2 linked regions of the Sporosarcina pasteurii genome follow. The protein of the gene in region 1 binds, or shares a complex with, the protein of each later gene. Links are inferred from orthologs where the notes say so. Each region holds a gene or a part of one and is shown on either strand. Other genes may lie near its edges. The genes, in order: nusB and rpsJ.

Region 1 (16,692 bases):
ACATTTTTTGTAAAGTTTTTTTGCGTTCAGCAGCTAATGAAAGTAACTCCTCGGCATGTTTTAATGTTAACTCTGTTGTTTCAGCACCAGATAACATACGAGACAGTTCATTAGTTCTTTCTTTATCATGAACATTTTCGATTGATGTCATCGTACGCTCATTTTTCACTTCTTTTTTTATGAGATAATGTTGATCCGCCATTGCAGCTACTTGAGGTAAATGAGAAATACATAGCACTTGGGAGTGTCTGGCAACCATTGCAATTTTTTCTGCAATTGCCTGTGCTACTCTTCCACTAACGCCTGTATCCACTTCATCGAAAATAATTGATGTAACGCCTTGATGCTTCGAGAAAATTGTTTTTAAAGCCAACATTAAACGTGACAATTCTCCTCCTGATGCGACGGCTACCAGTGGCTTTAAAGGTTCGCCCACATTCGTTGCGATATGAAAAGCCACTTCATCATAACCATTGACGTCAAATTCATTTGCCTTTTTTTGTGTAATCATCACTTTAAAGGATGCTTTTTCCATATGTAATTGCTGAAGTTGTTCCATAATCGCTGCTTCTAAACGTTTAGCAGCTTCAATACGAATTATCGATAATTCCTCTGCCTCAACTTCCAAGTCTTTCATAATTTGAGCAAGTTTAACTTGATCTGCATGGAGTCTTTCATCTCGATTCATTAATTGATCTAACTCATCTGCAATCTTATCCCGATAAAGTAAAATGTCCTCTATCGTTTGCCCGTACTTTCGTTTTAATGATAATAGCAATGCGAGCCGTTCTTCCACTTCATTAAGTCTTGCAGGATCAAATTCTAAATCGTCGATAATGTTTTTCAACTCGTACCCAGTCTCCTGGAGTGCGTAAAAACTATTGGCCACAGTCTCATAGTGGGGGGATAATTTTTTATCAACGCCAGTAGCATCTTCCAAATCACTCATCGCTGCTCCAACCCAGTCTAACGCATGTGTGTCTCCACTTATTGCTTCGTACGCAGTGTTTAAACGTTCGTATAGTCTACTGAAGTTTTGCAGTTTACGCTGTTCATCTTCAAGTGCTTCTTCCTCACCAATCGTTAGGTTTGCGTTATTAATTTCGGTCAGTTGGAAAGAATATAAGTCAATACGCTGGGCAATTTGCTGCTCGTTTTCATTTGCAGTTTCAAGCTTTTTCTTTAACTTAGTATAGTTTGAGTAAGTTTCTGTATAACTATGATAAGCTTTCTCCATTTTCTTTCCAGCAAATTGATCAAGTAAATGAATATGTCTACGCTCATGCATTAACTCCTGGTTTTCATGCTGGCCATGGATATCAATTAAGCTCGCCCCAACTTCACGCATGATTGCGATTGTAACGAGCTTTCCGTTAATACGACAAACACTTTTTCCGTTCGCATTAATATCGCGTCGTAATATAATGGTCTCTTCATCGGCTTGTATACCGAAATTTTCTAGCGTACGTAGCACAGGATGTGTAGGGTCTTCTATCATAAAGAGACCTTCTAGTTCCGCCCTATCTGCCCCGTGTCGAATAAAGCCTTGGGATCCTCGACCACCTGCCAAAAGCTGAACAGCATCTATAATAATAGACTTCCCTGCCCCTGTTTCTCCTGTTAGCACTGTAAGACCTTTTTTAAAAGATACGTCTAAATGTTTAATGATTGCGAAGTTTCTTATTGTAAGTTCATTTAACAAGTTTGCTCACCACTTTCAAAGCATCGCAAGTAATTTTTCTCTTACATTGTCTATATACGATTCATCTTTACAAATAATTAAACAAGTATCGTCTCCGCAAATTGTCCCTAGCATTTCATCCCACTTCAAATGATCGAGTAAAGAGCCTATTGCCTGGGCATTGCCCGGTAACGTTTTTAATACTAAAAAGTGCCCTGCACCATCTATACTAACAAAAGCATCCGTTAACGCACGGTGAAGTTTTTGCTCGGTATTGTATTCGTGGATTCTAGGCAAGCTATATTTGTATCCGCCAGATGCTGTCGGTACTTTAATCAGATGCATTTCTTTAATATCACGAGAAATTGTCGCTTGCGTGACGTCTACACCGGCATCTTTTAAACTTTGTACAAGTTGATCTTGCGTTTCAATTTCGTATTTCGAAATAATATCACGAATACGAATATGTCTATGTCCTTTATTCATATAAATTCCTCCTAGTTCGGCATCGGAAATAATTTCTATTTAGTATTTGCGTTAGGTATGACAAAGTTTGCTTATAATATAGGAAAAGCGCGCAAAAAGCGCGCGCTAATTTAACTCTTTGTAAGCCTTAGAAATGAGCGCATCAAACATATCGGCATTAAAATTTCTTTCAGCTGTTTCTTCGGCTCTTAAATGAAATAGAAATTCGATATTCCCTTCTCCCCCTGTGACAGGTGAGTAGGAAGCGTCGTGTAATGTATAGCCTTCTTCGTAGGCAACTTCTGCAACTTTTTCCAACACTTCTAAATGAGTTGATCGTTCCCTCACAACGCCTTTCTTCCCAACTTTTCCTTTACCTGCTTCAAATTGAGGTTTCACGAGCGCGATTACATCGCCTCCGTTTACGATAATGTTCTTCAATGCAGGTAAAATTAAGCTTAATGAAATAAATGATACATCAATCGTAGCAAATGAGGGCAATCCATTCTCGAACATGTCGGTCGTTGCATATCTAAAATTCGTCCGCTCCATCACAGTAACTCGCTCATCTTGTCTAATTTTCCATGCTAACTGGTTATAACCGACATCTAATGCATAACAATGTTTCGCGCCATTTTGTAAGGCACAATCCGTAAATCCACCCGTAGATGCACCGATATCAAGGACAATTTTATCTTCCACTGTCACATCAAAGACTTCCAATGCTTTTTCAAGCTTGAGACCGCCTCGACTCACGTATTTTAACGTATTTCCTTTTACAGTTAACGGAGCATCGACAGCTATTTTTTCCCCTGGTTTATCAATTCGCGTCTCTTCTGAATAAACAATCCCTGCCATGATTGAACGTTTCGCTTGTTCACGCGTATCAACTAAGCCTCTTTTCACTAATAGAACGTCTATGCGTTCTTTCGGTTCACGCTGACTCATACACTTTCTCTTTTCAATATATATTTTTTAACTAAGTCATGTACATTCATAGCTAAATTTTCAGAAGTCATTCCGATTTCAGCTAATAACTGTGGTACATCTCCATGCTCAATAAATTGATCTGGTATTCCCATTCTCTCAATCGGCGCAGCATTATAAGATACATCATGCGCGTATTCTAATACCGCGCTCCCAAAACCACCGGCAAGTACAGCTTCTTCTACTGTTATAATTGGTATTTCTTGACTGAATAATTCGTCAAGCATCTTGGTATCGAGTGGTTTGATGAATCGTGCATTCACCACCATGACTTCTATTCCTCTTTCCGACAACAAATCTGCGGCATCTAAAGCCATTGGTATACTTGTACCAAAAGTTAAAATAGCCGCATCTCCACCACGACGCAAGACTTCCCAAGTTCCAATAGGAATTGGCTGTAAAGTTTCATCTAGATGAACTCCTAAACCATTTCCACGCGGATATCGAATTGCTATCGGTCCATCATTATAATCCATTGCAGTTTTCACCATATGCTGCCCTTCATTTTCATCTTTAGGCATCATAATGACCAAATTCGGCATATGACGTAAAAACGCAATGTCATAAACGCCCTGGTGTGTTTCTCCATCTGCGCCTACAAGACCAGCTCGATCAATTCCGATAACGACATTTAAATTTTGTCGAGAAATATCGTGAAGCATTTGGTCGTAAGATCTTTGTAAAAATGTCGAATAAATCGACAGAAAAGGCTTCATACCTTGAGTTGCAAGACCTGCCGCCATTGTTGTTGCATGCTGCTCCGCAATTCCAACGTCAAAAAAGCGTTCCGGGAACTCTTCTGCAAAAGCCTCTAATTTCGAGCCGACTGGCATTGCCGGTGTAATGGCTACAACTCGCTTATCATCCCGCGCAATTTCGCTAACAGTATCAGCAATCAAGCCGCTCCATGACGGCGCAGATGCTGTTGACTTCACAAAATCGCCCGTTTCAATTTTATACGGACCTGTCCCGTGCCAAGTACCGATTTTATCGTTTTCAGCAGGACGATACCCTTTCCCTTTTTTCGTAATCACATGAAAAAGAATTGGCCCTTCCATTTTTTTGGCATAATTTAAATTACGTTCTAAATCTACAAAATCATGGCCATCAACTGGACCAAGATAAGTGAAACCTAGTTCTTCGAAAAAGACCCCTGACACCAGTAAATATTTTAAGCTGTCTTTTACACGTTCAGCAGCCGTAGCAACTTTACCACCAACTGCTGGAATCTTTTTCAAAATATACTCTAACTCATCTTTCGCTGAGTTGTATTTTCCAGCAGTACGAAGTTTTCCTAAGATGGAGTGTAAAGCGCCTACGTTTGGGGCAATGGACATTTCATTATCATTTAAAATCACAATCATATTCGTTTTCTCGTGTCCAATATGATTTAACGCTTCTAGCGCCATACCGCCCGTTAACGCACCATCACCGATAATCGGTAATACGTAATTGTCTTCTCCTTTAATATCACGTGCAACTGCCATCCCCATTGCAGCCGATAAAGAAGTCGAACTATGGCCCGCTTCCCAGACATCGTGTTCACTTTCGTCCATTTTAGGAAATCCGCAAAGCCCTTTATATTGTCTTAACGTATCAAATTCACTTGCCCGTCCAGTTAGAATTTTATGAACGTATGCTTGATGACCGACGTCCCATAAAAACTTATCATTCGGACTATCAAAAAGTTTGTGTAGAATTAATGTTAACTCTACAACGCCAAGGTTTGGACCAATATGACCACCAGTAACAGATAATTTCTCGATTAGGAAGGAGCGAATGTTAGTTGCAAGTTCTTTCAATTGCTCATTATCGAGCTGTTTAATAAAAGATGGATTGTTAATTTTTGTAAGATCCACCACTATCACACACCTTCACAAATTAATAACGACGTTCATTGTTATCCTTCATCTCATTATAACAACTGAAACGCTCAGTACAAGAATTTCAAGTTAAAAATTCCGTTCTACAATATAGTCTGCAAAGAGCGCTAGTAAAGAATCGTCCTTTTCTAAAAAGGCTAATGATTGTTTCGCTAGCGAATGATGGTGCATCAATTGTTTTTTAGCACCTTCAAGCCCTAAAACAATAGGATAAGTTGTCTTTTCACTCGATTCGTCACTTCCAGCGTTTTTACCTAATTCTTCGGTTGTTGATGTCACATCTAAAATGTCATCTTGAATTTGAAAGGCAAGTCCTATATTTTCAGCATAGACTTTAATCGCTTTCATTTTTTCGGCTTCTATATCTGCAAGTATGCCACCCGCCTCGATACAATAGGTAAGTAGCGCACCTGTTTTATTTAAATGAATTAATTCTAAATCTTGTAATGTTAAACTTTTTTTCTCGCCCTCAAGATCTAAAACTTGTCCAGCGACCATCCCTTTTGCACCAGATGCAATTGCTAATAAACGAATCAATTCAATACTTTTTTCTGGACGTATATTCGGTAAACTAGCTAATGTTTCAAAAGCAAGTGTTTGTAGTGCATCTCCAGCAAGTATCGCCATCGCTTCACCGTACACTTTATGATTCGTCGGTTTTCCTCGACGCATATCGTCATCGTCCATGCTTGGTAAATCATCGTGTATAAGAGAGTATGTATGAATTAGTTCAATCGCTGCTGCGACTTCCAATGCATGATCCGCATGAACGTCTAGGTCTTCAAGTGTTGCTAAAACTAGTAATGGGCGAATTCGTTTTCCACCTGCATGAATTGAATACAACATAGACGATTGTAAACTCTCTGGAATATCTTTTTTCATTAAAAGCGTATGTAAAGTATCGTTAATTCTCGGTGTGTGCGCTTCAATAAATTGCTCTAGTTTACCCTTCATCATTGTCTGCACCTTTTGTCGGTTCGAAAGGTTCTTTTTCACCGTTCACATCAATAATAGACATTAATTGTTTTTCAGCATTTTGCAATTTCCCTTGACAGAACGCAGACAATTCCATTCCTTCTTTGTAGAGCGTAATTGCGTCTTCTAATGGGACATCGCCGGCTTCAAGTTTCTTTACAACTTCTTCTAATTTAAGCATTGCTTCTTCAAAGCGAATTGGCTCCTCTTTCAATTAACTCTCCTCCAAGTCATCTTTATGAATTGATTTTATCATAGCTTTTGCGGTACCATCTTGCATTTTTATGTCGACCGTACTACCGACCTCTAATTTTTCTACTGATTTTTGAACTTTTTCATCTTGATAAACGATGGAATAACCCCGTTCTATGACATGTAAGGGATTTAATGAAGTTAACATTCGTACAGTTGACGAAAAACGATTTTGGCGTTGTTTTAAGTCATGTGTAGATGTTGTCATTAACCGATTCGTTAACACACTTATCTCACGGGCGGCCTCATTGACGCGGTACATTGGGGACATCGTTTTTAATCGATTGGTTAATCGTTCTAATTGGACTTCATCTCGCTCAATGATGGATTTGGGACTTCTCCTTAACCTCTCATCCAGATGAATGTGCTTTTCGATAAATGGTCGATAAAGTCGTTCAGGGAATTGGAGTGGATATGAGGTTTGAAGCGTTGTTAATCGTTTTTGTTCATGTTTTATTTTATAAGAGAAGGCACGATACAATGCACGTTTTCTATCGAGTGTTCTATCTATCAATTCTTCTCGTGATGGAACGGCTAATTCTGCAGCAGCTGTCGGCGTCGGTGCTCTTTTATCCGCAACAAAATCTGCAATCGTCGTATCCGTTTCGTGTCCGACAGCACTAATTACCGGAATGCGACTAGAAAAAATAGCCCGCGCGACAATTTCTTCGTTAAATGCCCACAAATCTTCAATAGACCCACCACCACGTCCAACAATAAGGACATCGATGCCACTATAACGATTCGCCTGTTCAATTGCCTCGACAATGGATGGTGCTGCTTGCGAACCTTGGACAACGGCTGGAAATAAGAGTATTTCAGCTAATGGGTAACGCCTTGAGATTGTCGAACAAATATCTTGTATCGCTGCACCTGTTTGAGCTGTTACAACACCGACCGTAGCGGGGTAAGTAGGTAACGGAACTTTCCATTTTTCATTAAACAATCCTTCTTGTTCCAGCTTTTCTTTCAATTGTTCAAACGCAAGATATAGTGCACCAATTCCGTCCGGTTGCATCGTTTGGACATAGAGTTGATATTGTCCGCTCGCTTCATAGACAGAAACATCCCCTATAATGAGTACGTTCATGCCATTTTCTGGTCTGAATTTTAATTTGAGTGCGTTCATTTTAAACATAACTGCACGAATACGACTTTTGTCATCTTTTAAAGTGAAATAAATATGTCCACTCGGATGAAGCGTGACGTTTGAAAGCTCTCCTTTCACGTACACTTGCCGTAAATGTGGATCCGCATCGAACTTTCTTTTCACATATTTCGTTAATGCTTGGACAGTTAAATATGGATTTTTTGTCACTTGTACGCCTCCTCCTTGAACGGATAGAAACGCTGTTCTACTTTATGAAGAACAGCGTTTCATACACCTTGATGTTATTTATCTTCGTGTTTTCCCGAAACGCACACCCGTTCAGCACTGAGTAGTGTGTTTTTGAGCAACATCGTAATCGTCATCGGTCCTACTCCACCAGGTACTGGCGTTATCAGTGAAGATTTTTCTTTCACATCGTCAAAATCTACATCTCCACATAACTTTCCGTTTTCATCTCGGTTCATACCGACATCAATCACAACGGCGCCTTCTTTCACATGATCCGCTTTAATAAACTTCGCCATACCAATTGCGACAATCAAAATATCAGCTTGCTTTGTATGGTGTGCTAAATCTTTTGTTCGGGAATGACAATAAGTAACTGTTGCATCTCGCTGCAATAATAGTTGGCCCATTGGTTTACCAACAATATTACTGCGTCCAATGATAACGGCATGCTTCCCTTTGATTTGTGTATTTGTTCGTTCAAGCAATTTAATGATTCCGTAAGGTGTACAAGACAAATAAGCATTTTGACCAATGATCATCTTTCCAACATTCACCGGATGAAAACCGTCCACATCTTTCGCTGAATCAATGGCCAAAATCACACGATTTTCATCGATATGCTTTGGCAAAGGTAATTGCACAAGGATTCCATGAATCGTATCATCGTCATTTAATTGGGCAATACGTTCCAGTATTTCTTGCTCACTTACCGTAGCTGCCAACTGAATCAACTCGGATTTCATACCTGCTTCAACACTTGATTTTTGTTTGTTTTTAACATATGTATGAGAAGCAGGGTCATCTCCTACAATGATTACTGCTAGTCCAGGAGTACATCCTTTATTTTTAAGATTTTGTACACGCTCTTTAATTTCTTCACGAATGATATTCCCTATTGCTCTTCCATCAATTAATTTTTCGTCCACTCGTATGTCCTCCAGATCAGTTACTTATTTGTCGTAAATTTTGATAGTACACCGTTAACAAAACGACCCGATTTTTCATCACCAAATGTTTTACTTAGCTCGATTGCCTCATTCATAATGACACGTTCAGGAGCCTCTTCACTATACTGCAATTCAAATACCGCAAGTCGTAAAATAGTTCTTTCTATTTTGGGCAAACGATCTAGCGACCAGTTTTCCAAGTTTTCTGTAAGGGCAGCATCTATTTCCTCTCTATGCTGCATAGTACCGCGCACTAAGTGTTCATAGAAGTGATTCGATTCTTCTTTTACAATAAAAGCAATCGCCTCTTCTATTGATAAATCTAGATTATCTAATTGGAAAAGCGTTTGAATCGCTTTTTCTCGTGCAACTCGTCTGTTCATCTTCATTTCTCCTCTACTGTTGCTTTCCGGCATTATCATATCATATCCATAAGTTTCCGGATACAGTAGACTTTTTATACTTCCTAAAAAGAGTTTGTCCAATAAGTACGAAAAAGTAGAGGGAGAGAACTTATAAATAAATTCTCCTCTACTTTTGTTGTGTACATTTGACAGACTGATGACCTCATACTGTTTCGGATTCTATGCCAGTAATATGAATATTTACTTCTTTTGTTTCAAGTGAAGTCATATTGTAAATTGCATTGCGTACTTGTTTTTGAATTTCAAATGCAACTTCACGTACTGAAAAACCATATTGGACGACACAATAAACATCTACCGTTAGGCCATCTTCTGACCAACTTGTTTTTACGCCTTTACCATGTTGTGTGCGTCCTAATTTTTCAGCAACACCAGTGGCGAAATTTCCTCTAGTATGCGCGACACCTTTTACTTCATTCGTCGCAATGCCGATAATGACCTCAAGTACTTCTGGAGCAAGCTGAACACGCCCTAATGCTTCATCTTCGGATGGTGCCATTCCGACAAATGAAGGCATTTCTTTATCTGCCATTTTCAGTTGTCCTCCTTTTACTTCATTATGTCATATTTCTCAAGAAACTTCGTATCAAAGTCCCCTGATTTAAACACTTCATCGCCCATCAATCTAAAATGAAACGGAATTGTTGTTTCAACACCTTCAATAATAAACTCATCCAGTGCACGTTTCATTCTTAAAACTGCTTCTTCACGAGTATCAGCGTGAACAATTAGCTTGGCAACCATAGAATCATAAAATGGTGGAATTGTGTAACCGGTATACATTGCCGAATCAACACGCACACCAAAACCACCTGGCGGCATATACATTTCTACTTTACCCGGTGAAGGCATAAAGTTGCGCGCTGGATTTTCTGCATTTATCCGACATTCAATCGACCAACCGTTTAACTGAATATCATCTTGTTGTAATGCCAGCTTTTCGCCTGATGCAATTTTAATTTGTTCTTTTATCAGGTCAACACCTGTAATCATTTCAGTAATCGTATGCTCTACTTGAATACGTGTATTCATTTCCATGAAATAGAACTTGTTATTAATGTGGTCGAAAATAAACTCAACGGTTCCCGCGCCCTCATAATTAACAGCTTTTGCAGCTTTGACAGCTGCTTCCCCCATTTCTTGACGAAGTTCAGGTGTAATTGCTGGTGATGGAGCTTCTTCCACTAGCTTTTGCATACGGCGCTGAATAGAACAATCACGTTCACCTAAGTGAATCGTATGACCAAATTGATCTGCGAGCACCTGTACTTCAACGTGGCGGAATATCTCAATATATTTTTCAAGGTAAACGCCTGGATTACCAAATGCAGCCGCAGCTTCTTTTTGTGTAATCTTTACACCTGTAATTAACTCTTCTTTATTGTTAGCGATACGTATCCCTTTACCGCCGCCGCCAGCAGTTGCTTTTATAATGACTGGGAAACCAATCTTTTCAGCAATCTCAAGCGCTTCATGTTCATCAGCTACGATACCTGTTGAACCTGGAACGATTGGAACACCCGCTTCACGCATAGTTTCACGCGCAACGTCTTTCGTCCCCATTCTTGAAATGGCATCGGAAGTAGGTCCGATAAATTTAATATTGACTTCTTCACATAGTTCAGCGAAACTTGCATTTTCTGCAAGAAACCCGTATCCAGGATGAATGCCATCACAGTCGGTTAACTTTGCTGTACTAATGATATTTGAGAAATTTAAATAGCTATCCGTCGATAACCTTGGGCCGATACAATACGCTTCATCTGCTAACTCTACATGTAAGGCCTCTTCATCAGCTTCTGAATAAACCGCAACTGTTTCAATCCCTAATTCTTTACATGCGCGGATGATGCGTACTGCAATCTCTCCACGGTTTGCAATTAATATTTTCTTCACAATCCATTCCTCCTTAGTTTGTTTTTACAAGGAAGAGGGGTTGTCCATATTCGACAAGCTGGCCGTCCTTCACAAGAATTTCTACAATTTCCCCTGAAACTTCCGCTTCAATTTCATTGAATAGCTTCATAGCTTCAACAATACAAACGACAGACTCGTCCGAAACTTTATCTCCAATTTTCACGTATGCATCAGCTTCAGGTGAGGATGCTGCATAGAACGTTCCAACCATTGGAGACGTAACTTCATGCATAGACTCATCATGTACAACTTCTACTTCTGGTGCTGCTTGTATTTCCTGTTGAACCGGTTGTGGTTTTGCCTCTACTTTAACTTCCGGTACTGGTGTAACAACCGGCTGTGCTTCTACTTGTTCAACTTGAACAGGTACGACAGTCTGCCCATTGCTTCCTTTTTTCAAGACAACTTTTGTATTGTCTGCTTCGTATGAGAACTTTTCGATCGAAGACTTATCAATTAACTTAATTATTTCTCGAATTTCTTGGATTTTTAACATGTCCCATTCTCCTGACTAAAAATATTTGATGCTCCCCTCTATTTTAGCTGTTTTCTTTCAAATTTGGAATACATATCATAGAAATGTTGTAAAATCATAAGAAAAAACCAAAAAAACATAGCAACTTTTGTCGAATCGGACCTTTTTCCGTCTTCTTCAACACGTTCAATTGCTATGTTTACAATTTAGTTTTTTATTTTCATGGTATCATTTTAATTTTTTTCGTTTCCTTCATGAATCTCCTTTAAAATCCACCTTTACTTTTTTAGCATCTTCCCAGTTACTCATAACAAGATGTGTAATTTCACTCGCTTGTTTATTAGAGTGTCCATCTTCGGATAAAACTGTAACTGTAACATTATTCCCTTCAGCACGAACGAATGCATCCGCATACCCTAATGCGATAATTTGCATTTCTAGTAAGGATTCCGCTGATTCTTGTTTGACAAGTTGAGCCATCTCATCAAATACTGCATTCTTTTCTGCCGAATCTTCAGTTGCATTTAATTTTGAAGTCAATTGTTCTTGTATTTGACTGCGCTCATCACGAACTTCCATTCGCATCGTTTCAAATAAGTAACTTTCTGCAAAAACCGGTTGTTTATCAGCATTGCCAGTTGTTTCCGTGATCGTCGCTGGATTATCGGAATCTCCAAAAATAGTAATTCCATCAAATGGCATTGGCGATTTCTTGTTCAAGTAGTAGATTGAGATAACCGCTACAAGGCTTAATAAAGTTAAGAACCATACTGTACGCTTATTTGTTTTCATTCTGTTTCCTCCCCATTTTTCATTTCGACGATGACAATTTGATGTTCTGGTAATTGCAGAACAGTTGCTAATGTTTTAGATAATAAATTTTGAATGACTGGATCTCCCCCACCTTCTGCGACGACAAGAATGCCTTGGATAGGTTTTGAAATTTTCTCCGTCTTTGTCTGGGAAAGAGAGAAATAATTGGAGAGCGGATCTTCTTTGTCGGAGTCATTATTATGATAGTAAATAGCCACTTTTCCAACGCCTTCAATCTTCATTAGTGCTTGTTCTAGCGCAACTTCTTCTCTTCTATCCCCCTCAATCGTTGACTTCCCTCCTCCGATTCCCCATACGTTGGTATTTATAATCATGATAACGAGAACTAATAAGGTTCCGAAAAAAACGGTTTGGATTTTTTTTGTTGGTTTTTGCATAATATCCCCATTTTCATTCGTTAAGGCATCTTTCTTCGTCATCAATAATTCATTTTATGCTAGCTCATAGATTGCTATGACCAAACAAAGAGAATACTGATCGGATAATCCATAAACCAATTGCCAACTTCACAATTGGCAAAAACTTCTCTTCGGATTCTTCAGGAAGTAGAAGCAATAAAATGGACGTTAATAACGAAATCGAAAGAATGCCAATTAAAAATTTTCCACTTGTCCACCTCACTTTGCGACGGTTAATAATTTGACAAGTATAATAACGAAAATTGCAGTGTAGATGAATGCAAACGCAAGCAGAAATGAAATCGCACATAAAACAAGTAGTGTTTTTCCGATATCATCGAGTAACCCTGTAATATCTTCATTTGTAAATGGTTCTACAAGCGCCGCAATCCATCTGTAAAACAATGCTGTTACTAACGTTTTTAAAGAAGGGACCAGTGCAACTGTCCATACCGCAGAAATAATCCACCCTCCTACAAAAACAGTGACCCCCGAAGAATAACGACCAATCGAGCCAATACTTTCGGTCATAAACGAACCAATAATCGGTATGTTTTGCTGGATTAGTTCTTTAACAGGCTCACTCGCGATACCAGAAAGCGCCCATGACATTGTCCCCCCTACAGTAATAAATATTGAATAAGCAGTCACCACGGCCGTTACCGTTCCAAATAATGTTGTACGTATTAATTCAGCTAAACGTGTGAACGGTACATCAGGTAGAAGTCTAGTTGCAACATCTAATAATAATGCCGTTGCTAATAGCGGAATAAGTAATTTATCTGCCAACAAAATAGATCCATTTGCAAATAAGAGCATTGCCGGTTGAAAGTTTAAAAAGTTGAACGTCCCACCTGCCGCTAAAATAGATGCTGTAATGATCGGATAAATTCCTATGAACATGGACGACAACGAATAAGCGACATTTCGAATTAAGATAAAATGTTGAAAGGCAGGTTGCAATGCCACTGAGATCACGATGAAAAATAAAATGATTCTCGTCCACTTTTTAAATGACGGAAAAAGAAAATCAATGAAAAGCGCCATAAATGTCGATAGAATAATGATGGCAAAACTTGAAATAATAGATCCGAGTATCGAGTCTAAAAAGGTAATCATACATATACCTGTCCGTTCATTTTGTAATAAGTGCTGATAATATATCGATGACTTCAGCTGCTTGATTCATCCACAATAATAGGATGGTAATTTTGACTGCAAAGTGGGAAATTTTCGCAAGAGATGCATACCCAGCATCCGCAATATGCGACGAAATTAATTCTGAAAGATAAAATAAAATGGCACTTCCAACTAGCAAAGAGACATACGGATTTGGAAGTGCTTCAAACTGTTGCAACAAAGTCCTTCCAAACGGAAAAACAACGGTTGTTAAAATAATGGTTAGCACAAGAAAGAATACTGCTGTATACAACAAAGGTTGTAACTTTGGCACCACGAACGAAATTGTTAGCAGCAACAAAAAAACGACAATCACTTGAAATAATGTCACCATTAGAACGACATCGCCAACCACTGGAAAAATTCGGATATTTCAATGAAGAAAACTCTCAGAAAGCGTAGGAGCTCTGCTGTAATATAAATATACGCAAAGATAAATAGAAAAAAAGAAAAGTCTTTCTTTCCTGTCTGCTCAAAAAACACATGCAATATTCCAATGACTAAACCGATACCGGCAATCCTAAGTAAATCATTTAGCTCCATCCGCTACTCCCTCCATACAACAAGACTATGTCGTTTTTTCAAGTCTTAGAACAGAAAATAAAAGGCTTTATGGTATTGATTGAAAAAATTTGGGCAACAAAAAAAGCAACCTATACGCTAGGTTGCTTTTCACTTTATTTATTAATTTTTATTATAAAATTAATCAAGCGCGTGAAACATATTCGCCTTCTTCTGTATTGACCACTAGTACATCACCTTGGTTTACGAAAAATGGTACTTGAACTGTTAAGCCCGTTTCTAATGTAGCTGGCTTCGAACCACCGCTTGCCGTGTCACCTTTGATGCCAGGCTCAGTTTCAGTGACTTCAAGTTCTACTGTAATTGGTAATTGAACCCCAAGTACTTCTCCTTGAAATTGAATGACATGTACTTCCATTCCTTCTTTTAGGAATTTCAATTCATACTCGAGTTGAGTTTCAGATAGTTCAAGTTGGTCGTACGTTTCATTATTCATGAAGACATGGTCAGAACCATTCGCATATAAGTATTGCATTTTAACATTATCAATTTGGGCTCTTTTTACTCGCTCGCCGCCACGGAATGTTTTCTCGTTAATGTTGCCATTACGTAAGTTACGAAGCTTCGAACGAACGAAGGCAGCACCTTTACCAGGTTTAACGTGTTGGAATTCGATTACACGCCAAATGTCTCCGTCCACTTCAATAGTTGCACCTGTTCTAAAATCGTTCACTGAAATCATTGTAATTCCTCCAATAAAAATAAAATTATAGTATGAGTAATTCTTTCGTTGCGAATGTTAATCGTTTATTGCCGTCCTCCGTAATCACGATATCATCTTCAATACGAACGCCGCCAATTTCTGGCAAGTAAATACCAGGCTCTACTGTCACAACCATATTTGGTTCTAAAACAGTTTCGGATCTGAATGACAATGCTGGTCCTTCATGTACTTCGAGTCCGATGCCATGCCCAGTAGAATGCCCAAATGCTTCACCATATCCTTTAGAAGCAATATACTCTCTAGCAATTCGATCCGCTTCAATACCTGTCATACCCGGTTTAATACTTTGTAATGCACGTTCCTGCGCCTCAAGTGTTACAGCATAAATTTCTTTCAGCTTTTCAGATGGCTCACCGACAGCAACGGTTCTTGTAATATCAGAGATATACCCGTTGTAAAGCGCGCCGTAATCCAATGTGACGAAGTCTCCCGACTCAATCACTTTATCTGTCGCAACACCATGAGGAAGTGCACTTCTTAATCCCGACGCCACAATAATTGAAAATGATGAAGAAGTCGCCCCTTGTTTTCTCATGAAAAACTCTAACTCATTTGAAACGTCAAGCTCTGTAATTCCTGGTCGAATATAGTCAATAATATGTTGGAATGCGTCATCCGCAATTTTAGCTGCTTGTTGTAAAATCTCAAGTTCCTCGGTAGTTTTGACCATGCGAAGCTTTTCAACAATTCCTGAAACAGGTTTTAATTCTGCCTCAATTTCTTTATTGTATAATTCGTAGAGACCAAATGATAAGTCATCTTTCTCGAATCCAACTGTTTTGACATTCATATTTTTTACTTGCGCTGCTACTTCTTCAATGATTGTTTTCGTATGTTGAACGATACGATATCCTTCGATTTCTTTTTCCGCTTGTTCAGTATACCTGAAATCTGTAATAAATACCGCATCTTTTGCTGAAACAAGCGCAACGCCAGCTGTCCCCGTAAATTCGGTCATATAGCGGCGGTTATAAGGATTCGTAATGAGCAAGGCATCAATATGTTCTTTTTCCAATTGTTTACGTAAATTTGTTAGTTTCAAATTTCTCATTCTCCCTTTTGTCGGAGGAGGAATGCATGAAGTGCCAATGAGTATCCATCAGTCCCAAAACCGGTTAATTGACCAATACAGACTGGCGCAATAACCGACTCTTGTCTGAACGATTCACGGTTATGTATATTAGATATATGAACTTCAATGACATCAATTCCAACCGATGCAATGGCGTCTCGTAAAGCAATGCTATAATGTGTGTAAGCGCCTGGATTGAAAATAATGCCATCTATCCCTTCATCTGCAGCTTCATGAATTCGATCAATTAAAAAACCTTCCGTATTAGACTGAAAAAATGATAGCTGAATCGCATGTTCCTTTGCTATTTCGAGTAAGCTATTTTCTATATCTTGAAGCGATTCTCGTCCATAAATCGTTGGTTCTCTTTTGCCAAGACGATTTAAATTCGGTCCATTCATGACTAATAGTTTCACCGCGCCACCACTCCCCTCACCTTTTTCTATTTCATATTACCATAATGTGGTGATGGGCGGAAACTAATATCACACTTTTCTTGATAGTTCTTTATGAAATACAGCAGTCCCCGCAATAAAACGTAGAACGATTGCCGTAAC
Region 2 (10,468 bases), 1.5 Mb from region 1 along the record:
AGCTGATGGTCCAATGCCACAAACACGTGAGCACATCCTACTTTCTAAAAACGTAGGCGTTCCATACCTAGTTGTATTCATGAACAAATGTGACATGGTTGACGACGAAGAACTACTTGAGTTAGTAGAAATGGAGATCCGTGATCTTCTATCTGAGTATGACTTCCCAGGCGATGACATTCCTGTAATCCAAGGTTCAGCGCTTAAAGCACTTGAAGGTGACGAAGCATACGAAGATAAAATTATTGAACTGATGGCTGCTGTTGACGAGTACATCCCAACACCACCACGTGATACTGAGAAGCCATTCATGATGCCTGTTGAGGACGTATTCTCAATCACAGGTCGTGGTACAGTTGCAACAGGACGTGTTGAGCGTGGAGAAGTAACTGTTGGTGACACTGTAGACATCATCGGTATCGTTGAAGAAGCTAAATCTACAACTGTTACAGGTGTAGAGATGTTCCGTAAACTACTTGACTATGCTCAAGCTGGTGACAACATCGGTGCACTACTTCGTGGTGTAGCACGTGAAGACATCCAACGTGGACAAGTACTTGCTAAGCCAGGTTCAATCGTTCCACACACTAAGTTCAAATCAGAAGTTTATGTTCTTTCAAAAGAAGAGGGTGGCCGTCACACGCCGTTCTTCTCTAACTACCGTCCACAGTTCTACTTCCGTACAACGGACGTAACTGGTGTTATCGAACTTCCAGAAGGCGTAGAAATGGTTATGCCTGGAGATAACATTGAAATGGTAGTAGATTTAATTGCACCAATCGCACTTGAAGAAGGTACACGTTTCTCTATCCGTGAGGGTGGACGTACTGTAGGTTCAGGCGTTGTAACTTCAATCGTAAAATAATTTTAAATATAAAACTCCCGCCGGCGCCGGTGGGAGTTTTTTTAATGCGCAAATATGTTGACTTGACGACTGTATAATTCCTCAAAATCAACCCAAAATACAATACTTCCTCATTACATCTGACTAGATTAGTGTAAAAATATTCAAGGAAACTTGTAATACTTATTGACAGATTTCCTATCCTTTGATAAATTAATAATACACTTTAACACTTTAGCATGATGAAGTTTATTGGGAGGGGAAAATATAGATGAATGCAGTTATATTAGCGGTGCTAGTTATGTTGATTTTAAGTTTAATGAGAGTGAATGTCGTATTGGCACTTGTCATAGGTGCAATAACCGGTGGACTAGCTGGTGGCCTTACTGTTGAAGAGACGATTACATCATTTAGTGGCGGACTAGGAGCGGGGGCAACAATTGCGCTTAGTTATGGGCTATTAGGTGCTTTTGCAGTGGCTATTTCAAAAACAGGCATTCCTCAGTTAATCGTTAATGCAATGTTACGGATTATGAATAAAGATAGCAATGGAGGTCGTAAATCATTAGTGAAAGTGCTTGTGATCCTCGTGTTATTATTAATGGCTGTGTTCTCGCAGAACTTAATCCCAATACACATTGCATTTATTCCGTTATTGGTACCACCAATTTTACAAGTCTTAAACATGTTGAGAATTGATAGAAGACTTATTGCTTGTGTGTTGGCGTTCGGACTTACGACGCCATATATCATATTGCCGTACGGATTCGGTTTTATCTTTCAGGAAATTATTGCAACGCAAATGGCAGCTGCAGGCATGCCGATTGATATGGCAGATATTCCGAAGGCGATGGCACTACCAGTCGCAGGACTTTTAGTAGGATTACTTTTTGCGATATTTATTTCGTATCGCAAGCCACGGGATTATAAAGACGAGTCGATGGGTATTGATTTACAGGACTTCGAGATCAAAAAACGTAATATTATCTTCACTGTTGTTGCGTTGATTGGGACGCTAGCAATTCAAATCCCAACTCAATCTATGATAGCCGGTGCAGTTACAGGGATTGTTATCTTATATATTACAGGGACTTTAAAAAGACAAGAAGCAGATGGTTTAGTAAATGAAGGCATGCAGATGATGGCGTTTATCGGATTTGTGATGATTGCAGCGAATGGATTTGCAGCTGTTCTTCAAGAAACAGGACATATCCTTTCGCTAGTTGAAAATACAAGTCAGATACTTGGTGATAATAGAGCGTTAGCTGCATTTTTAATGTTATTAGTAGGGCTTGTTGTTACGATGGGAATAGGTTCTTCATTTGCAACAATTCCTATCATCGCATCGATATTCGTTCCACTTAGTGTTGCATTTGGTTTTGGACCAATGGCAACAATCGCTTTGATTGGTACGTCAGGTGCACTGGGAGATGCAGGTTCACCAGCATCAGACTCCACGCTTGGCCCAACGGCAGGATTGAACGTAGATGGTCAACATAATCATATATGGGATACATGTGTACCTACCTTTCTTCACTTCAATATTCCGCTGCTCATTTTCGGGTGGTTGACCATCTTGTTTTTCGGTTAAAATAATAGTAATGTTTAGACTACTCGCTTAGGTATTGCATATCGAAGGCAATCCTATTATAATATATAAAGCATTGAAAGGAATTTCGCCAAAAGACTTGCGGAATTCTTTTTCCTTGTGTATAATGTTGAATGTTGCTCTTTGACTGCGATGAAGCGAGAGGTTGCCGACACACCCGGCCGCATTGCCATGGCGGGTATGTGGGAAATTTTCGTGGAGAATGTCTATTAATTAGGCGAGAGGGAGGGAAAGTAATGGCAAAACAAAAGATTCGTATTCGTTTAAAAGCTTATGATCACAGTGTCTTAGATCAATCAGCTGAAAAAATCGTAGAAACTGCAAAACGTTCAGGTGCTAGTGTATCGGGTCCGATTCCACTACCAACTGAAAGGTCAGTTTACACAGTGCTTCGTTCCGTGCACGTAAACAAAGATTCACGTGAGCAGTTCGAAATGCGTACGCATAAACGTTTGATTGATATCGTTAATCCGACACCACAAACTGTCGATGCATTAATGAAACTAGATTTACCATCAGGCGTAGACATTGAAATCAAACTATAATCTATAGAAAATTTATGAATATTACAGGAGGTGTGACGAATGACCAAAGGAATCTTAGGAAGAAAAGTCGGTATGACGCAAATTTTTGCTGAAAACGGCGATCTTATCCCAGTAACAGTAATTGAAGCTACTCCAAATATCGTTTTACAAAAGAAGACGGTTGAAACGGACGGTTACAATTCTGTACAATTAGGATTTGATGACAAACGTGATAAGCTTGCAAACAAGCCAGAAAAAGGACATGTTGCAAAAGCTGAAACTGCACCTAAGCGCTTCATCCGCGAATTCCGTGGAATGGACGTTAACGCACACGAGGTTGGTCAGGAAGTCAAAGTTGATACATTTGCAGAAGGCGATGTAATCGACGTTACAGGAGTTACAAAAGGTAAAGGATTCCAAGGTGTTGTTAAACGCTACGGATTTAAAATTGGTTTTATGAGCCATGGTTCACGTTTCCACCGCGCACCAGGTTCAATCGGTTCTGTTGATGCTCAGCGTGTATTTAAAGGAAAGAAACTTCCAGGACGCATGGGTACAAAAACAGTAACAATCCAAAACCTTGAAATTGTAAAAGTTGACGCAGAGCGTAATTTATTACTAGTTAAAGGTAATGTTCCAGGCGCACGTAAATCACTTGTACAAGTGAACAGCGCAATCAAAGGGAACAAGTAATTAAAGGAAGGAGGAAGTTAGAATGTCTAAAGTATCGGTACTAAGTCAAACAGGTTCTTCAGTTGGCGACATCGAACTAAACGAAGCAATCTTCGGCATCGAGCCAAATGAAGCAGTATTGTTTGAAGCAGTGGTCCAACAACGTGCATCATTACGTCAAGGTAACCACAAAGTGAAAAACCGTTCAGAAGTTTCGGGCGGTGGGCGCAAGCCATGGCGTCAAAAAGGTACAGGTCGTGCTCGTCAAGGTTCGATCCGTTCACCACAATGGCGCGGAGGCGGTGTTGTATTCGGTCCTACACCAAGAAGCTATGCATACAAACTACCTAGAAAAGTTCGTAGACTAGCGCTCTTATCAGGACTATCATCAAAAGTACGTGAAGAGAACTTAATCGTTCTTGATGAACTAAAATTTGATGCACCAAAAACAAAAGAGTTTGTTCAAGTATTAACAGATCTTTCGATTGAAAAGAAAGCATTATTTGTTACTGCTAACCTAGATGAAACAGTAGCATTATCTGCTCGTAACATCCCAGGGGTAACTGTTATCACTGCTGAAGGTATCAACGTGTTAGACCTCGTTGGACACGAAAAACTTGTGATGACAAAAGCAGCTGTAGAAAAAGTAGAGGAGGTGCTTGGTTAATGGAAGCACGTGAAATTTTGAAACGTCCGGTCATAACCGAGCGTTCTTCTGAGCAAATGGACTTAAACAAATACACATTCGAAGTTGACACGCGCGCAAACAAGACTCAAATCAAAGACGCTGTCGAAGAAGTCTTCAATGTTACAGTAGAAAAAGTTAACGTCATGAACTACAAAGGAAAGTTCAAGCGTATGGGAAGACATGCAGGTTACACAAACAAACGCCGTAAAGCGGTTGTTACATTAACTGCTGATTCAAACGATATCGAACTTTTCGAAATCTAAAACGTAACGACTAAGTTACATGAAATATTATAAGGAGGGACAAAAAATGGCGATTAAAAAATACAAGCCTACTTCTAACGGACGTCGTAATATGACTTCATCAGATTTCTCTGCGATTACAACAGATAAGCCAGAAAAATCACTATTGAAGCCAATTACTCGTAAAGGCGGACGTAACAATACAGGTAGAACTACAGTTCGTCATCAAGCGGGCGGACACAAACGCCAATACCGTGTCATCGATTTCCAACGTCGAAAAGATGACATTCCAGGACGCGTTGCTACGATCGAATACGATCCAAACCGTTCAGCAAACATCGCATTAATTAACTATGCAGATGGAGAGAAAAGATACATTCTGGCTCCGAAAGGTCTAGAAGTTGGAATGACACTTATGTCAGGTCCAAACGCAGATGCAAGATTAGGAAACGCATTACCACTTGAAAATGTTCCAATGGGTTCAACAATTCATAACATCGAATTGAAGCCAGGAAAAGGTGGTCAACTCGTTCGTTCAGCTGGTACATCAGCACAAGTTCTTGGACGTGAAGGAAAGTATGTTCTTGTACGTCTCCAATCTGGTGAAGTACGTATGATTTTAGCTACTTGCCGTGCAACAATCGGTCAAGTTGGTAACGAACAACACGAACTTATTAATATTGGTAAAGCAGGCCGTTCACGCTGGTTAGGTAAGCGTCCAGCAGTCCGTGGTTCTGTAATGAACCCGAACGATCACCCACACGGTGGGGGAGAAGGACGTACTGGTATCGGGATGCCTTCACCACTTTCACCATGGGGCAAACCAACACTTGGTTACAAAACGCGTAAGAAATCCAATAAATCCGATAAGTACATCGTTCGTCGTCGTAAGAAGTAAATTATACGCACTGCGGTTCAATGACTGGACCGTAGTACAAACAGGGAGGGAGGTTCTAACATGGGCCGCAGCTTGAAAAAAGGACCTTTTGCAGATGATCATCTAATGAAAAAAGTAGATGCACAAAAAGGATCAGAGAGAAAGCAAGTTATTAAAACTTGGTCAAGACGTTCCACAATCTTCCCATCATTCATCGGTCAAACGATTGCAGTTTATGATGGTCGTAAACATGTACCTGTTTACATCACAGAAGATATGGTTGGTCATAAATTAGGTGAATTCGCACCTACACGTACATTTAGAAATCACGGTGGCGACGACAAGAAGACAGGTCGCTAATTGAGAGGAGGTTATTCTGATGCAACAAGCAAAAGCTACTGCCAGCACAGTCCGTATTGCTCCTCGCAAAGTCCGTTTAGTCGTTGATCTTATCCGAGGGAAGAAAATCGGTGAAGCTGTGGCAATTCTACGCCTGACGCAAAAAGCGGCATCTCCGGTTGTAGAAAAAGTTTTACAATCAGCAATCGCAAACGCTGAGCATAACTATGAAATGGACGTCGAGAACTTAGTTGTTAGCGAAGTATATGTTAACGAAGGTCCGACTATGAAACGTTTCCGCCCACGCGCACAGGGGCGTGCAAGTGCGATCAACAAGCGTACAAGTCACATCACTGTCGTGGTAGCAGAAAAGAAGGAGGGATAATTCGTGGGTCAAAAAATAAATCCTAATGGTTTACGGGTAGGTATCATCCGTGACTGGGAATCGAAATGGTATGCAGAAAAAGATTATGCAACACTATTGCACGAAGACTTGAAAATTCGTGAATTTATTGATAAGCAGTTAATCGATGCATCTGTATCGAAAGTTGAAATCGAACGTGCTGCAAAGCGTGTAAACATTTCAATTCACACTGCGAAACCTGGAATGGTCATTGGTAAAGGTGGGTCTGAAGTAGAGGCTCTCCGTAAAAAGCTAAATGCAATTACAGGCAAACGTGTACACATTAATATTGTTGAAGTTAAACGTGCTGACCTTGATGCGAAATTAGTCGCTGAAAACATTGCACGTCAATTAGAAGGCCGTGTTTCATTCCGTCGTGTTCAAAAGCAAGCAATCCAACGTACGATGCGTGCTGGAGCAAAAGGAATTAAAACACAAGTTTCTGGACGTCTTGGCGGTGCAGACATCGCTCGTGCAGAAGGGTACAATGAAGGATCTGTTCCTCTTCATACTTTACGTGCTGACATTGATTATGCACATGCTGAAGCCGATACAACATTCGGTAAACTTGGCGTTAAAGTATGGATCTATAAAGGAGAAGTCCTTCCGACATTAAAGGACACAAAGGAAGGAGGCAACTGATATGTTAATGCCTAAACGCGTGAAATATCGTAACGTATTCCGTGGAAATTTACGTGGTAAAACAAAAGGTGGCGCGACAGTTGGATTTGGTGAGTACGGTCTCCAAGCTACTGAAGCTGGTTGGATTACAAGCCGCCAAATTGAAGCAGCACGTATCGCAATGACACGTTATATGAAACGTGGCGGTAAAGTGTGGATCAATATTTTCCCACACAAACCTTATACGAAAAAGCCTCTTGAGGTTCGTATGGGTGCCGGTAAAGGTGCTGTAGAAGGCTGGGTAGCGGTTGTTAAACCTGGTCGTGTAATGTTTGAAATCGCAGGTGTTGATGAAGAGGTTGCTCGTGAAGCACTTCGTCTTGCATCTCACAAGCTTCCTGTTAAGAGCAAGTTTGTAAAACGTGAAGAAATTGGTGGTGAATCTAATGAAAGCTAAAGAAATCCGTGAACTCACAACTGCAGAAATCGAGCAAGAAGTAAAGTCACTGAAAGAAGAGCTTTTCAACCTTCGCTTCCAATTGGCGACAGGTCAATTAGAAAACACAGCACGCATCGGTCAAGTTCGTAAATCGATTGCGCGCATGAAAACCGTAATACGTCAAAGAGAAATCAGTGCCAATAACTGATGAAGGAGGTACAATTCATGACTGAGCGTAACCAACGTAAGGTTTATACAGGACGTGTTGTATCAGACAAAAATGATAAAACAATCACTGTTATGATCGAAACGTATAAAAAGCATACTTTATACGGAAAGCGTGTAAAGCATTCTAAGAAATTCCAAGTCCACGATGAATTGAACGAAGCAAAAATGGGCGATACAGTTCGAATTATGGAAACTCGTCCACTTTCTAAGTCAAAACGCTTCCGCCTCGTTGAAATTGTGGAAAAAGCAATCGTTATTTAATAAAGTTCGGATAGCATAATCCGAGAGGAGGTAGCCTAAATGATCCAACAAGAAAGCCGTATGAAAGTCGCTGACAACTCCGGCGCTCGTGAAGTTCTTACAATCAAAGTTCTTGGTGGTACTGGACGTAAAACTGCAAACATTGGTGACATTGTTGTTTGTTCAGTGAAAAAAGCAACACCAGGTGGCGTTGTTAAGAAGGGTGAAGTCGTAAAGGCTGTTATAGTCCGTACGAAAAGTGGAGTTCGTCGTGATGACGGAACATATATTACATTCGATGAGAACGCATGCGTAATCATCCGAGATGATAAGAGCCCAAGAGGAACACGTATTTTTGGACCTGTTGCACGTGAGCTACGTGACAACAATTTCATGAGAATCATTTCTCTTGCTCCAGAAGTACTTTAATTTGACAGTTCCAAACAAGGAGGTGCGATACAATGCATGTTAAAAAAGGCGATAAAGTAAGAGTAATTTCGGGTAAAGATAAAGGCAAAGATGGCGTTATCTTAGCAGGTTTCCCGGGGAAAGATCGCGTGCTTGTTGAAGGTGTTAACATCGTCAAAAAACATACGAAGCCTAACCAGGAAAACCCTCAAGGCGGAATTGTGAGTGTTGAAGCTCCAATTCACGTTTCAAACGTCATGCTGATCGATCCGAAATCAGGTGAACCTACACGCGTAGGATACACATTTGAAGAAAAAGTAATCGACGGTGAAAACTGCCTCGTAAAATATCGTGTTGCGAAAAAATCTGGCGAAATCATTGACCAGGTTAGCAAAAAAGTAATCAAAGCTGAGAAAGGAGGTTCTTCGGATTGAGTCGTTTTAAAGAGAAGTTCGAAAAAGAAATCACACCTGCTTTAATGAGCAAGTTTGAATATACATCTGTAATGCAAGTCCCTAAAGTAGAAAAAATCGTCATCAACATGGGTGTTGGTGATGCTGTCCAAAACTCAAAAGCGCTTGACGCTGCAGTTGAGGATTTAACAACGATTTCTGGTCAAAAGCCAGTAATTACTCGTGCTAAAAGATCAATCGCTGGTTTCCGTCTTCGTGAAGGAATGCCAATCGGAACAAAAGTTACATTACGTGGAGAGCGTATGTATGAGTTCCTTGATAAATTAGTATCAATTGCACTGCCACGTGTTCGTGACTTCCACGGTGTTTCTAAGAGAGCATTTGACGGTCGCGGAAACTATACACTAGGGGTTAAAGAACAACTTATTTTCCCTGAAATCGATTATGATAAAGTTTCTAAAATCCGTGGTATGGATATCAACATCGTTACAACTGCTAACTCGGACGAAGAAGCTCATGAGTTATTAAAGCAGTTCGGTATGCCGTTCCAGAAGTAAAAGAGAGGGAGGCGAAATCATGGCTAAAAAATCAATGGTAGCCAAACAAAAACGTAAGGCGAAATTTAAAGTGCAGGAATACACACGTTGTGAGCGTTGTGGACGTCCGCATTCCGTATATCGCAAATTTATGCTTTGCCGTATTTGTTTCCGCGAATTAGCTTATAAGGGACAAATTCCTGGCGTTAAAAAAGCAAGCTGGTAATCCCCAAAATATGGGAAGGAGGTCAATAGAATGACAATGAGTGATCCGGTAGCAGATATGCTTACACGCATTCGTAACGCGAACATGGTTCGTCACGAAAAGCTGGAAGTACCTGCTTCAAACATGAAAAGAGAAATTGCTGAAATCTTAAAACGTGAAGGTTTTGTCCGTGACGTAGAGTTCGTCAAAGACAACAAGCAAGGAATCATCCGTATTTTCTTGAAATATGGCCAAAACAACGAGCGTGTTATTACAGGTCTAAAACGTATTTCAAAACCAGGTCTTCGTGTTTATGCACAAACAAACGAAGTTCCTAAAGTTTTAAATGGTCTTGGTATCGCCCTCGTTTCAACATCACACGGTCTCCTAACAGATAAGGAAGCACGTGCGAAGCAAGTAGGCGGAGAGATCGTCGCTTACGTTTGGTAATACTGAGCAAATGAATGGAGGTGCAATTAATGTCCCGTATTGGAAAAAAGCCAATTGAGGTACCTGCTGATGTAACAGTTACAATTGAAGAAGGTAACTTTGTCACAGTAAAAGGACCTAAAGGCGAATTATCAAATCAGTTAAGTACTGAAATCAAAATCGAACAAGAAGGCAACGAGATCACATTGGTCCGTCCTTCTGAGTCGAAAGAACATCGCTCCATCCATGGAACGACTCGTTCACTTCTCGACAATATGGTAACAGGTGTTTCAAAAGGGTTTGAACGTTCACTTCAACTTGTTGGGGTAGGTTACCGTGCACAACTTCAAGGTAAGAAACTTGTATTGAACGTAGGTTACTCACATCCGGTTGAGTTCACACCGGAAGAAGGAATTGAAATTGAAGTTCCTGAAAACACGAAAATTACGATTCGCGGTATCGACAAAGAGCGTGTTGGTGCACTTGCATCTAACATTCGTCAAGTTCGTCCACCAGAGCCATACAAAGGCAAAGGGGTTCGTTACCAAGGCGAGCGCGTACGTAGTAAAGAAGGAAAAACTGGTAAATAATGCCGCGTAGGGCATTTTGGAAGGAGTGACCACGATGATTACGAAAAATGATAAAAATGCTGTTCGTAAAAAGCGTCATTCACGCGTACGTACAAAAGTAAGCGGAACAGCAACTCGTCCACGTTTAAACGTATACCGTTCAAACAAGCATATCTATGCAC

The links.
Region 2: the proteins of nusB (region 1) and rpsJ are in contact, whole or in part, in a solved structure (PDB 3D3B), measured with the Escherichia coli proteins. The link is inferred for Sporosarcina pasteurii from one-to-one orthologs.

Annotation. Positions count from the first base shown.
Region 1 is NZ_CP160452.1:1,560,633-1,577,324, forward strand. The notes cover bases 7,221-10,209. They hold nusB (transcription antitermination factor NusB), read right to left. Parts: upstream 8,913-10,209; coding sequence 8,529-8,912; downstream 7,221-8,528. Other genes in these bases: xseA (exodeoxyribonuclease VII large subunit), read right to left, coding at 7,221-7,561; folD (bifunctional methylenetetrahydrofolate dehydrogenase/methenyltetrahydrofolate cyclohydrolase FolD), read right to left, coding at 7,636-8,508; AB1H92_RS07220 (Asp23/Gls24 family envelope stress response protein), read right to left, coding at 9,097-9,486; accC (acetyl-CoA carboxylase biotin carboxylase subunit), read right to left, coding at 9,504-10,209. In the rest of the region: DNA repair protein RecN, read right to left, coding at 1-1,702; ahrC (transcriptional regulator AhrC/ArgR), read right to left, coding at 1,718-2,167; AB1H92_RS07185 (TlyA family RNA methyltransferase), read right to left, coding at 2,273-3,094; dxs (1-deoxy-D-xylulose-5-phosphate synthase), read right to left, coding at 3,091-4,992; AB1H92_RS07195 (polyprenyl synthetase family protein), read right to left, coding at 5,086-5,970; AB1H92_RS07200 (exodeoxyribonuclease VII small subunit), read right to left, coding at 5,960-6,205; more of xseA, read right to left, coding at 6,206-7,220; more of accC, read right to left, coding at 10,210-10,853; accB (acetyl-CoA carboxylase biotin carboxyl carrier protein), read right to left, coding at 10,864-11,367; AB1H92_RS07235 (SpoIIIAH-like family protein), read right to left, coding at 11,599-12,138; AB1H92_RS07240 (hypothetical protein), read right to left, coding at 12,135-12,599; AB1H92_RS07245 (stage III sporulation protein AE), read right to left, coding at 12,798-13,697; AB1H92_RS07250 (hypothetical protein), read right to left, coding at 13,714-14,091; AB1H92_RS07255 (SpoIIIAC/SpoIIIAD family protein), read right to left, coding at 14,091-14,300; efp (elongation factor P), read right to left, coding at 14,464-15,021; AB1H92_RS07265 (Xaa-Pro peptidase family protein), read right to left, coding at 15,047-16,114; and 2 more genes. UniProt on the Escherichia coli protein: Part of the processive rRNA transcription and antitermination complex (rrnTAC). The complex forms an RNA-chaperone ring around the RNA exit tunnel of RNA polymerase (RNAP).
Region 2 is NZ_CP160452.1:3,109,388-3,119,855, reverse strand. Bases 1,415-4,343 are described here. They hold rpsJ (30S ribosomal protein S10), read left to right. Parts: upstream 1,415-2,689; coding sequence 2,690-2,998; downstream 2,999-4,343. Other genes in these bases: rplW (50S ribosomal protein L23), read left to right, coding at 4,316-4,343; rplD (50S ribosomal protein L4), read left to right, coding at 3,693-4,316; rplC (50S ribosomal protein L3), read left to right, coding at 3,038-3,670; AB1H92_RS15215 (Na+/H+ antiporter family protein), read left to right, coding at 1,415-2,435. Also shown: tuf (elongation factor Tu), read left to right, coding at 1-865; more of AB1H92_RS15215, read left to right, coding at 1,116-1,414; more of rplW, read left to right, coding at 4,344-4,600; rplB (50S ribosomal protein L2), read left to right, coding at 4,647-5,477; rpsS (30S ribosomal protein S19), read left to right, coding at 5,538-5,816; rplV (50S ribosomal protein L22), read left to right, coding at 5,836-6,180; rpsC (30S ribosomal protein S3), read left to right, coding at 6,184-6,840; rplP (50S ribosomal protein L16), read left to right, coding at 6,842-7,276; rpmC (50S ribosomal protein L29), read left to right, coding at 7,266-7,466; rpsQ (30S ribosomal protein S17), read left to right, coding at 7,484-7,747; rplN (50S ribosomal protein L14), read left to right, coding at 7,787-8,155; rplX (50S ribosomal protein L24), read left to right, coding at 8,188-8,568; rplE (50S ribosomal protein L5), read left to right, coding at 8,565-9,104; AB1H92_RS15140 (type Z 30S ribosomal protein S14), read left to right, coding at 9,124-9,309; rpsH (30S ribosomal protein S8), read left to right, coding at 9,340-9,738; rplF (50S ribosomal protein L6), read left to right, coding at 9,768-10,307; rplR (50S ribosomal protein L18), read left to right, coding at 10,342-10,468. UniProt on the Escherichia coli protein: Involved in the binding of tRNA to the ribosomes. Part of the processive rRNA transcription and antitermination complex (rrnTAC). The complex forms an RNA-chaperone ring around the RNA exit tunnel of RNA polymerase (RNAP).